DNA from 4 places in the Mesorhizobium sp. M8A.F.Ca.ET.165.01.1.1 genome. Region 4 is predicted to be linked to each of the others. Evidence: predicted binding sites of a transcription regulator. Region 4 holds the regulator's gene; each other region holds the start of a gene.
The links. The regulator LexA, encoded in region 4, represses DNA repair genes until DNA is damaged. The targets are predictions, from matches to a motif close to TGTTCNNNNTGTGTTCNG.
Positions count from the first base shown of each region.

Region 1 (3,119 bases), on a different contig from region 4:
GGCCGATCTCCGGACCGAAGCGCAACGCAAGCGGGGCGCGCGGCTGTTTCAGGAGATCGCCGATCCGTTGGAAGCCTAGCTTGCGCAGTTCGGCCGCCGTCGAAGGCGCGATCCGCAACGCCTCGAGCGCGAGCGGTTCGAGGATCGATTGACCATGGCCGGCCGGTGCGATGCGGATGCGATGGCCGCCATAGCGGGCCATTGCATGCGCCGCACCCCAGCTGTCCGCGATCGCGGCGCGGGCGACGATGCCGGACATGGCCAGACGTCCGACCATGCCCTCGAGCATCATGGCCTCGCCGCCATGGAGATGGTCGGCGCCGGTCGTGTCGATGACGATCCCGTCGGGAGGGTCGGGCGCTAGGATCGGTGCAAATCGAAGCATCCAGACGGCGAGCCGCTCGAGCGCCTTGGCATCCGCTTGCGGATCGGCGTCCTGGATCGCGAGGTCCGGCACCAGCACCTGCGCCTTCGTCACGGGCATGCCGGGGCGCAGGCCGGCGACGAGTGCGGCGGCGTCGGCGGCGAGCACCAAGCGCCTGTTTTTATCGCGGCCGATCAGGACGAGCGGAGCCTCAGCTGGAGGCGCCCCATCGCCGGCCTTGCGCCGCACCCTGTCGGTCGGCCAGGTCGGCAGGAACAGCGAGACAACCCGTGCCATCGCACGCCTCCAATTCGAAATCGGCACTTTCGCCCGCGCGGGCGCGGATCAATTCGACCAGCCATCGGTGACGGCCGACGCCAGGTACAGGCAATGGCGCCGATGGCAGGACCGAGACGCGCCAGCGTGTCATGGCTGCCGTCGGCTGCCCGAAATCGGCCGCCTCCGCCTGCCGCCGCCATCTCCGCAGCGCGATGCCGATCGTGTGCGCTTCCTCGGCGGCAAGCTGCAGCCGCCGCGAAGCGGTCATGGTCAGGCGCGCGACCTCGCCGACGACCGCGCCCAGCCCGCCATGCCGGATGCCTTCCTCCATGCAGGCGAGGATCGTCTTGTCGTCGCCGGCCTCAACATAGATGACCCGGTCAGGTTTGAGGCCGGCCTGCGCCAGCGCTGGGGCGAACAAGTCTGGGCGGGTGATGCACCACAAGACCTTGCCCCGCGTTCGCGCCGCCACACCGCCGGCGAACAGCGCTGCTGCCGCACCGTCGATGGCGCCATTGCCGCCGCCTGCGATTTCATGCAGCGCGCCGAGCGCCAGTCCGCCGCCCGGGAGTCGTGCGTCGATTTCGGCTATTCCGAAAGGAAGTACAGATATGGCGCGCCGGCCTCGGCCCTCGATCTTCTCGATCCGCGCGCGCAATGACTCTATGGCGGGCTCCGGCCGCAAGATGGTGGTTGACCTCCAAGAAAGCGTATATAAGAATGTTCTCTATTTGTTCTACGATTGGTGAACGAGAGTCAAGTGGGCATCAGCGAGCCGCTGGCGTGTTTCGCGGCGCCGCTTGCGAAATTACAGGCTGCTTCGACAACACAAGGGCGGCGTTAAGCCTCATCTCAGCCGTTCAGCCCGTCATAGCGCGACTCCAGAAGCAGACGATCGTTCAGTATTCCTGCCGCATTCACTCGTTCACTGTTTTTTTGGGCGTTCCCAATCGTAGCTTTGGGCCGATTGACGTGTGAAGCCGTAGTCGCAGCATAATCTGATCGATTTCTCCTCCATTTCGAGAGTACGCATCATTCCACTGAAAGCGCGACTCAATTGCTTTGCCAACGATGTGCAATTCGCTACAAACTCTCCAGGGGGAGATTCCGTGCGCGAGACGATATTTGAACATGTTACGGTGTGGTGCCGATGAACCTGCTCGGCCTGCGCCTTATTGCGCAAATCATGAACTGGACCGATGACGGCGTGGCGACGGCCGAGTATACTTGGCTGCGGCTAATGGCCTCGACTAAATATGACGGCTACAGCGATTTCCGAGCGGGATCCCGCTTTATCGAAAACCTGGCAATCTGGCTGAAACAGTTCGATGCCGAGGACCGCCAGACGGCCTATGATTTCATTAAGCACCGGCTCGTCTACATCTCCAATGCAGAGCTTTATCGCGTGATCGAGGCCTTTTATCCAGAAACGGTGACGCCGCATCTGCGGCGCCTTGCCGCCAAGCAGGCCGGCATCCCACCCCATGAGGTTTGGGGCAGCAGCGATGGGGTCGCAGCCTTCAAGCGGATTAAGCGACGCTCGCTATTCATAGGCATGAGCGACGGCAGCCGTATCGACATCATGCGGCGCGCCAACAGCGGCCGCATCACCCAGGAGCAGGTCGTGCCGATGATGAATATCGGCATCGAGAAATGGCTCGATCTTGCGAAGAAAATCAAGGAAGCCGACGCTGGCGACGAGCAGTTCGAGCATGTCTACCTGATCGACGATTTCACCGGCTCAGGTACGACCTTCATTCGCTTCAAGGATGGCGAGTGGAAGGGCAAGCTGCAAAAATTCAACGACATGCTGATCGGTGCGCGCAAGGCGGTTGAGGCACAGGGAAAGACCTTTCCGATCGTCGAGAATTACGCGCTGCATATTCATCATTATATCTCGACCACCCAGGCGCACGAGGCGCTACTCCAACGCACCAAATTGGCCAATCTCGAATGGGCGGACCGAACCTTCGGGTCAATCGATGTGACCCAGGGCACCTTGCTGCCCGCCTCGCTCAAACTCAATCCAGGCGCTGACGACGCCGTCATCGCGCTTTGCGAAAAGTACTATAATCACGCTCTCTACCTTCGGCTGATCGAACATGCTGGCGAGGCAGAGCAGGCCGATCTCAAGATGGGTTATGCCGACTGCGCCTTGCCGCTTATCCTTGAGCACAACACACCTAACAACAGCATTCCACTACTCTGGGCGGAAACGACCAATGAAAATGGTCACGCGATGCAGCCCTTGTTTCGTCGGCGTGATAGGCACGGCTGACCATGGCAAATCCATTTCTCCGCCGCGCCACCGAATACATTCGTGACGACACTACTTTCCTGGAGATCGTGAGTCCGGCGCCACTCACCACATTCCTGGCCGAGCATCCTCGCAAGGCCGACATTTTTGATCTGCCCATCCGCATTGTCGGCGCGCCGGGAAGCGGCAAAACCATGCTGGCCATGCTGGCCGAGTTTC
Region 1 covers NZ_SRTH01000015.1:18,418-21,536, forward strand. The annotation lists gene EN808_RS28400 (DUF6504 family protein) at 1-661, opposite strand, end outside; gene EN808_RS28405 (ImuA family protein) at 576-1,328, opposite strand; gene EN808_RS28410 (hypothetical protein) at 1,794-2,921, shown strand; gene EN808_RS28415 (hypothetical protein) at 3,095-3,119, shown strand, end outside.
Region 1: the regulator LexA is predicted to act here: its motif matches at 1,365-1,382, upstream of EN808_RS28405 (ImuA family protein).

Region 2 (3,119 bases), 240 kb from region 4:
GCATCTCCTGGTAGAAAAAGGTGATCAGCAGCGAAGCAATGTGGGCGCCGTCGACATCGGCGTCGGTCATGATGATCACGCGGTCGTAGCGCAAATCCTCGTCGCGATACTTTGACCGCGTGCCGCAGCCAAGCGCCTGGATCAGGTCCGATATCTGCTGGTTGGCGGCCAGCTTGTCATTGCCGGCGCTGGCGACGTTGAGGATTTTTCCGCGCAGCGGCAAGACGGCCTGGCTGGCACGGTCGCGCGCTTGCTTGGCGGAGCCGCCGGCGGAATCGCCTTCGACGATGAAGAGTTCGGCACCTGCCGCCGCGTTCTGTGTGCAGTCGGCGAGCTTGCCCGGCAAGCGCAGCTTGCGCACCGCACTCTTGCGCGACACCTCTTTTTCCTGGCGGCGGCGCACCCGTTCGTCAGCGCGCGCGATCACCCAGTCGAGCAGTTTCGAGGCTTCTTGCGGATTGTCGGCCAGCCAATGGTCGAACGGGTCGCGTATCGCGGTCTCGACGATGCGTATCGCTTCGATCGTCGCCAGCCTGTCCTTGGTCTGGCCGACGAATTCCGGCTCGCGGATGAACACCGACAGCATGCCGGCGGCCGAGATCATGACGTCTTCCGACGTGACGATCGAGGCGCGCTTGTTGCCGACGAGGTCGGCATAGGCCCGCAGGCCGCGCGTCAGGACGTTGCGGAAGCCGGCCTCGTGCGTGCCGCCTTCACCGGTCGGAATGGTGTTGCAGTAGGAATTGATGAAGCCGTCGCCGCCGAACCAGGTCACCGCCCACTCGAGCGAGCCATGGCCGCCTTGCCTGTCGCTCTTGCCGGCGAAGATTTCGCGCGTCACCTGGAATTCGTCGCCTAGCGACGCTTTCAGATAATCCTTGAGGCCGCCGGGAAAATGGAATTCCGCCTTGGCCGGCGTCTGATCCTTTTCCTTGATGAGGGAAGGATCGCAGGTCCAGCGGATTTCGACGCCGCCGAACAGATAGGCCTTGGAGCGCGTCATGCGGTAGAGCCGTGCCGGCTCGAAGGCCGCACCCTTGCCGAAGATCTGCTCGTCGGGATGGAAACGCGTCCTGGTGCCGCGGCGGTTGTGCACCTCGCCGAGGTGCTCCAGACCGCTTACCGGAATGCCGCGTGAAAACCGTTGGCGATAAAGCTGGCGGCCGCGCGCGACTTCGACCTCGAGATGGTCCGACAGGGCGTTGACGACGGAAACGCCGACGCCGTGCAGGCCACCGGAGGTCTCGTAGACCTTGGAATCGAACTTGCCGCCCGAATGCAGCGTCGTCATGATCACTTCGAGCGCCGGCTTCTTGAATTTCGGATGCGGATCGACCGGGATGCCGCGGCCATTGTCGGTGACGGTGAGATAGCCGTCGGCGGAAAGCTCGACATCGATGAAGGTGGCGTGGCCGGCAACCGCTTCGTCCATCGAATTGTCGATGACCTCGGCGAACAAATGGTGCATCGCCTTGTCGTCGGTACCGCCGATATACATGCCAGGCCGGCGGCGCACCGGCTCCAGGCCTTCGAGCACCTCGATGTCGGCGGCGCTGTAACCCTCGCTGCCATCCTTGGCCGCGGCCGGGCGCCTGGCGGCCGCTTGCACCAGCGGATCCGCTGGGCGCGCCGGCGCGCGAACCGGCTGCGGCTGCTTGTCGATGTTGCCGAAGAGATCGTTGTTGTCGTCCATGCCAACCATAAGGGTCCGGTGCTGCGAATCACCCGTCGATACTGCCACGCTTTTCGGCGCCAAGCGACGGAGGTTCCTGTTACGTTCGGGGATTTAGCCCTTCTTACCCTAAAACCATTCGATAACCAAGCGGGCGGAAATAGGTCGAATGCCACCGCACAAGATTCCTGATTCTTTAACAATGCCGACTAGCGTGAGCCCAACATAACAAGAAACTGCAGGCGTCAGGGGTTTAGGTGTGAGGGGCAAGGCCATAACGATGATCGGCATCGCCGCCGTTTTCGGCGCGATCTCGATCTTTGCCGCGGATTTCTGGGTCAAGAGCCAAGCCCAGGCCGATGCCCAGGAGAAGACGGCCTCGATCGCCGCTCCGGCCTCACCCAGGATCGAATTCAAGACGATCGTGGTGGCGACCGCGCCATTGCGTTATGGCATGGAGCTCGATCGCACCAAACTCAGCGAAATCCCGTGGCCGCAGGATTCCCTGCCGCAGGGCGCCTTTGCGACCATCGACGGGTTGCTCGGCGAAGGTGGCCGGGTCGTGCTGTCGCCGATCGAGGTCAACGAGCCGGTGCTGCTCACCAAGCTGTCCGGACCGAACGGCCGCGCGACGCTGTCCAATATGCTGACGCCCGGAATGCGGGCGGTCACCATCCGCACCGACGAGATCGCCGGCGTCGGCGGCTTCGTCACGCCGGGCGACCGGGTCGATGTCGTGCTGACCCGCGATGCCGGCGAAATCCAGGAAGTCGCCAAGAACGCGCAAGGCGCGGCCGGTTCGACCATCACCTCGGAAATCGTCGTTGCCGACGCCAAGGTGCTGAGCGTCGGGCAGGGCGCCGACGAGCGCCAGACGACGCCGCAGGTGGCCAATTCCGTGACCATCGAGGTGACGAGCGACGGCGCGCAGAAAGTGGCGCTGGCCCGCACCGTCGGCACGCTGTCGCTTTCGCTGCGCTCCGCCAGCGAAGGCGGCGACGGCAAGAACGGCGTCACCACCATCTCTTCCTTCGGCGGATCTGTGGCTTCCAAGGCCCAGGCGGCGGCCGGCTCCCTGTTCGATGCCGTCGCAAAGGAGCCGGAGAAGCCGAAGTTCAAGACGGTCATCGTGACACGCGGCACGCAGGCCGAGGAATACAAGGTTCCTTCGCGGGATCAGAAGTAAAGACCGGTGGGGACCGGGCGGGACGGGATAATGGCGATGCATACCCTATATCGAATGACGGATCGGTTGCGTTTGGTGCGCGCCTTGGCGATGGCGGCTTCACTGGCCGCGAGCGGCATGCTCGCCTTCGTCGGCGCGGCCAAGGCGGACAACGACATCGTCCATGTCTCGTCGACCAGGAATGCGTCGATCAAGGTCGCCAAGGGCAAGCCCAAGACGATCATGACGAGCGCGGCCTTCTACCAGATCGTCATCGGCGAT
Region 2 covers NZ_SRTH01000003.1:392,538-395,656, forward strand. The annotation lists gene parE (DNA topoisomerase IV subunit B) at 1-1,693, opposite strand, end outside; gene cpaB (Flp pilus assembly protein CpaB) at 1,932-2,858, shown strand; gene EN808_RS11235 (type II and III secretion system protein family protein) at 2,949-3,119, shown strand, end outside.
Region 2: the regulator LexA is predicted to act here: its motif matches at 1,765-1,782, upstream of parE (DNA topoisomerase IV subunit B).

Region 3 (3,119 bases), on a different contig from region 4:
ACAGCGTCGAGCGAAGCAGTTTCAGCCGTTCCATGCGGCCGCCAAATTCAATTTCGGACCAGGCGCCGGGAAAGGGCGACAGGCCACGAATGTGATTGTGGACATCGGCCGCAGGCCGCGTCCAGTCCACGCGCGTCTCGGATTTATCGATTTTCCTGGCGTTAGTCACCCCTTCGGCCGCTTGCGCGGTAAATGTCAGGGTATTCCGTTCCAGCCGTGCCAGCGCTTCCACCATCAGGGCAGCGCCAACGCTCATCAATCGATCATGCAGATCGCCGGCTGTCATATCGGGGTCGATGGCGCATTTTTCAAGCAATGCCACCGGTCCGGTGTCCAGGCCCTCCTCCATGCGCATCACCATCATGCCGCTTTCCAGGTCTCCTGCCATGATGGCCCGCTGGATGGGGGCGGCGCCGCGCCAGCGCGGCAAAAGCGATGCATGGCCGTTGATGCAGCCGAGCCGGGGTGCCTCCAGAACCGCCCTGGGCAGAAGCAAACCATAGGCGACGACCACGGCGATATCGGCGCCAAGCGCTGTAAAGGCGGCCTGTTCGGTCTCGCCTTTCAACGATGCCGGCGTGCGCACCTCGATACCCAACCGCTCGGCCTCGCGCTGCACCGGCGACGGCGTCAGCTCGAGCCCGCGCCGGCCCGCGGCGCGCGGCGGCTGCGTGTAGACGGCGGCGACATCATGTCCCACTTCGGCAATGGCGCGCAGCGTCGGCACCGAAAACCCCGGCGTACCCATGAAGATGACACGAAGGGGCATTTCCCCTATCCCACCAGTTTGCCTGGCGCCTTGTCCTTGGCGAGCTTCCTGAACTTCTTCACCACCATGTCGCGCTTCAACTTGGAGATATGGTCGATGAACAGCACGCCGTTGAGGTGGTCGATCTCGTGCTGCAGGCAGGTCGCCATCAGGCCCTCGGCCTCCATCTCCTGCAGCGTGCCGTCGCGGTCGAGATATTTGACCCGCACCGAAGCCGGGCGCTCGACCTCGGCATAGTAATCCGGGATCGACAGGCAGCCTTCCTCGTAGACCGACCGCGCGTCGGCGCTTTCGAGAATCTCCGGGTTGATGAAGACATGCGGCGCCGGCGTTTCGTCTTCCTTGGCAAGGTCGATCACCAGCATGCGCAGCGGTTCGCCGATCTGGATTGCCGCCAGCCCGATGCCGGGCGCGTCATACATGGTCGCCAGCATGTCGTCGGCCAGTTTGCGCAAGGACGCGTCGACGCGCTCCACCGGCTTGGAAACCTGGCGCAGGATGGGGTCGGGAAGGATGATGAGCGGCTTGATCGGCATGGCGTTTCACCTAAGACCTCCAAGGAAAGGCGTCAACCGGTGCGCCTGAGCCTCGTTCACGTTTTGATCTGTGCCAGCCCGCCGAATCGGCTATGCTGTCCACATGAATGATCTCAGCACCATCTTTTCGGAGCCTGTCGTACGGCTCGGCGCCTCGACAATCACGCTGGGTCACGCGCTGGCCTTCGGCGCCTTGCTGTTTCTCGGCTTGTTCGTGGCGCTCGTCGTTGCGCTGTGGCGGTCGGCCAAGGCGCGCGGGGTCGCCGCCGCGGAGGCCGCCGACCATGCCCGCGACGCCGAGACACGCATGGCTGGTATTTTGCAGTCGCAGGCTGAAATGCAGGGCCGCATGGGGGCCATCGCCGAAGTGTTCGGCGCCCGGCAGGCCGAATTGACGCAATCGATCGGCCAGCGCCTCGACGCCATGACCGGCCGCATCGGCCAGACCATGACCGAGCAGACCAAATCCACGCATGAGAGCCTGGCGAAACTGCAGGAGCGGCTGGCGGTCATCGACACCGCGCAAGGCAACATCCAGTCGCTGGCCGGCCAGGTCGTGCAGCTGCAGGCGATCCTCTCCAACAAGCAGACCCGCGGCGCCTTCGGCCAGTCGCGCATGGAGGCGATCGTCGCCGACGGCCTGCCGCATGGGGCCTATGAATTCCAGGCGACGCTGTCGAACGGCAGCCGGCCGGACTGCCTGGTGAAAATGCCGAACGGCGCGCCGTCACTTGCCATCGACGCCAAATTTCCGCTGGAAGCATGGAATGCCATCCGCGCCGCCGACGGCGCCGACCTGCAGAAGGTCGCGGCCCAGGCCTTTCGCCGCGACATCGAGGTCCATGTTCGCGACATTTCGGAAAAATACCTGCTCCAGGGCGAGACGCAGGACACGGCCTTCATGTTCGTGCCGTCGGAATCGGTGTTCGCCGAAATCCATGAGAATTTCGAGGCGGTCGTGCAGAAGGCGCACCGCGCCCGCGTCATCATCGTCTCGCCTTCGCTGCTGATGCTGTCGATCCAGGTCATCCAGGCGATCCTCAGGGATGCCCGCATGCGCGAGCAGGCGCATCTGATCCAGGGCGAAGTCATCAGGCTGATGGAAGATGTCCAGCGCGTCGACGAGCGGGTGCGCAAATTGCAGGGCCATTTCGGCCAGTCGGCCAAGGACATCGAAGACATCCTCGTCTCGACCTCGAAAGTGACCAAGCGCGGCCAGAAGATCGAGGCGCTGGAGTTCGGAGAAGGCGAGCCCGACGTCCCACACGGCGCCCCCGCCAAGGTGGAGGCCGCACCGCGCGTGGCTGATTCCAAGACGGGACAGCTGAGGCTGAGGGTTGTCGAAGATGGAGAGTAGTCGCTCGACGCCAGAGATTAGCGAAGCGTCTATCCCATCGTCATTCTAGGGCGGAGCAAGGAGCGGAGCGACGCGCGCAGACCCTAGAATCCATGCCGCGACCGCGGCGCGCCGCAACAGTGCAGAATTCCGTTCCACGGCATCCTTCGGCAAGGTCACGGCATGGATCCTCGGGTCAAGCCCGAGGATGACGAAGCGATAGGAGGCTTCGCTAATCGCAGAGGTCTTGTGGGAGCCTACTAACCCTACTGCTCTTCCACCGTCGTCATGCCCTCGAATTCCGGAAGCCAGTGCAGCGCCGACCGGTGCCATTTCTGGTGTCTCGGGACCAGGTCCTGACGCTGCCGCGAGGTCCCGACCCTGATCCCATAGACCTTCGGACCGTCGCCGACCGATGTCGCATAAAGGTGCGAGCCGCAGTCGGCACAAAAAGCCTGGGCGCGCTTGGCGCCGCTCG
Region 3 covers NZ_SRTH01000010.1:160,844-163,962, forward strand. The annotation lists gene fmt (methionyl-tRNA formyltransferase) at 1-769, opposite strand, end outside; gene def (peptide deformylase) at 775-1,305, opposite strand; gene EN808_RS24175 (DNA recombination protein RmuC) at 1,409-2,662, shown strand; gene EN808_RS24180 (GFA family protein) at 2,908-3,119, opposite strand, start outside.
Region 3: the regulator LexA is predicted to act here: its motif matches at 1,359-1,376, upstream of EN808_RS24175 (DNA recombination protein RmuC).

Region 4 (3,119 bases):
TTTTCTCGATCGCCGCCTATCTCGTCATTTCCGGTGTCGTCGTTGCGGCCGAACGCAGCTTCATCATGCTGGCGGTGATGCTGATTGCCGTCTTGTTCGATCGCGCGGCGCTCACCATGCGCAACCTGGCCATCTCGGCGATCGCCGTTATCCTGGTTTCCCCGCACGAGGTCGTCGGCCCGAGCTTCCAAATGTCGTTCGCGGCAACCGCGGCCCTTGTTGGCGCCTATGCCGGCTGGGCGGACCACCGCGCTGGTAAGACGAGGCCACCGTCGCCAAAGCGGTCACTACCCGGGTTCCTGACGCGAAAATTCCTGCTGGCGACAGGTGGATTGGCCATGACCTCCATCATTGCCGGCAGCGCGACGGCGCTGTTTGCCATCTGGCATTTCCAGCGCGTATCGCCGCTCAGCCTGTTCGCCAATCTGGCCGTCATGCCGATCGTGTCGGTGGTCGTCATGCCTTTTGCGGTCCTCAGTTCGCTGGCGATGCCCTTCGGCGCCGACGGCCCGTTTCTCTACGTGATGGGCAAAGGCCTGACAGCGATGATCGCCGTATCGTCATGGATATCGGAGCGCTCGCCAATCGATGGGGTAGGTCTGATCTCGCAGCAATCCGTGCTGCTGGTGGCCGTCGCGCTGGTCATCGCGACGATGGCGACGACCTGGCTGCGGCTCGCGGCACTGCCATTCGCACTTGCCGGTCTGTTGACTGTGTCGGACATACGCACGCCCGATGTGCTGATCTCGGAAGACGCACGGCTGGTCGCACTGCCGATAGGCAATGGCGAACTGGCCGTCAACCGGGAACGTCCGAACGAATTCGCGGCCGACAACTGGAAACGCGCTCTGGTCTCCGAAACAATCGTCAAACCGGAAATGTTCGACAAGGCGGACGGGCAATTCGATATTGCCGCTCCCACCGACCTGCCGCAGGGATCGCCGTTCTATTGCCGCGAAGGCCTTTGCCTTGCCAGGCACCCTTCCGGCGCGATCGTCGCCTATGTCGAGGATCGCAAGAACACCTGGAAAGCCTGCGCCTTCGCCGACCTGATCGTCGTCAATGACGCGACCGCCTATGACGCCTGCCACAATCCGCTGGTTGTCGTCGTCACGAAACGGCAGCTCGCCCGCAAGGGAAGTGCTGCCGTCTTCTTCGATCCCCAGTCGGCCACAACCCCGGCTGTGATCGAATTCGCTGTCGACGGACCATACCGGCCCTGGCACGAGCAGCGAAAATTCTCACGCGAGGCGAGGGGGCTGCCGCCCTATAAGAGGGGGCTGCCGCCCTATAAAAAGCCAGACAAGTCCGATGGCAAACCGGCTCAGTAGCGCCTGATCAGCCCGACCAGCTTGCCTTGTACCTTGACTCTGTCCGGCCCGAAAATGCGCGTTTCGTAGGCTGGATTGGCGGCTTCGAGCGCGATCGAGGCGCCTTTACGGCGGAACCGCTTCAGCGTCGCTTCCTCCTCGTCGACCAGCGCCACGATGATTTCGCCCGGACTTGCCGTGTTGGCATTGCGGATGATGACCGTGTCGCCGTCGAAGATACCAGCCTCGATCATCGAGTCACCCTTGACCTCCAGCGCATAGTGCTCGCCGCCCATGATCATATCCGGCGGCACCGAGATCGAATGCGTCTGATGCTGGATGGCATCGATCGGCACACCGGCGGCGATACGGCCCATGACCGGGATGGACACGGCTGAAACCACATCGTCGTCATTGCCGGCCGCGGGCAGACGCGAAGGCGCCGTTGCCGGCTTGAGCTGGCGGCCAAGATTGTTTTGACCAAGGCTGCCCTGGATGACGCTGGGCGAAAATTTCTTTGCCGCGTTCAGGCCGGGCGCGATCGAATCCGGCAGCCGCAGCACCTCCAGCGCGCGCGCCCGATTGGGTAGCCGGCGAATGAAGCCGCGTTCCTCCAGCGCCGTGATCAGGCGATGAATCCCGGATTTGGAGGCAAGATCGAGCGCTTCCTTCATCTCGTCGAAGGAGGGCGGTATCCCGCTTTCCTTGAGCCGTTCGTGGATGAACATCAGCAGTTCATGTTGCTTGCGTGTCAGCATGGCGGCCCCCAAGGCATTGAACGAAGGTCTGAACCAGAATCGAAAAAACAAACCCAGAACAAACACTATCTGTTCCAGTTGTGTTCCGCAACCGTTTAAAGTTTAATGAATTTGTTAAGGCTGCGGATGTTTTTTGTCCGCTACGGCGGGCAGAAGCCGACCTTTTCCGCCATCGGCAGGCCCATTGAAATCGTTATGGTTAATGGCCTGTGGCCCATCCGCTCCCGAGTTTGGCGTCAGCCGTTCGGAAGGCTTTCCCCGGGCGGATTGTATAATTTATCGGTCCATTATTCGCGGAACGAAACGAAACCAAAACGCCAACGACTGGCAGCTTCGGGGCAGCGATGGACCCAGGCGTCCGGCCCCACTCCGACCAACGCGTGCGAATAGGTGTCGCGGAAGCGCCGGAGTCATCCCGAACCAGCTTTCAAGCTGCCGGCGCGGGCGGCGTATTTGGTCGCGCCGCTGTCTTCGCTGTGGACATAGACGTGCAGGGTGTAGCCGATATGGGCCACCATCAGCGCCTTGGCCCGCTCGACGTCACGATCGAGTGCCGCTTCCATGATCGCGGTATGGTGTTCGATCGCAATCGCTTCGCGCAGCGCCTCCATCGCCTCTTCGTAGCCATCCTTGAGGCCGGCCGCGGCCCGCAATGTCGGCGCCAGACCAAGAAAGCGATGATGCCGGCGCAATTGATCCGAGATCGTCGAGCGGAAACGCAACAGCCAATCGCATGTGGCGGCACTCAGCAGCGCCGCATGGAAAGCCTCGTGATTCTCGTCCCATTTGTCGACCGCCGCATCCGACGGATCGTCGACGGCGGTCTTGCAACGGGAGAGCCGGTAGTGGGCGGTGACCACGGCATCTTCCCATTCCTTGCCGCCTTTCTCCATCGATTCGAGGAACAGGGGGATCTCGACCACCATCCTGGCGCGCGCCAGGTCCTCCAGTTCGGCCCGCGACACCCGAGCCACGGTAAAACCGCGATTGCTGATGGCGGTGACCAGGCGTTCGGCCTCAAGCCGCGACAAGGCTTCGCGCAATGGCGTCC
Region 4 covers NZ_SRTH01000003.1:636,143-639,261, forward strand. The annotation lists gene EN808_RS12390 (ComEC/Rec2 family competence protein) at 1-1,331, shown strand, start outside; gene lexA (transcriptional repressor LexA) at 1,325-2,068, opposite strand; gene EN808_RS12400 (GntR family transcriptional regulator) at 2,479-3,119, opposite strand, start outside.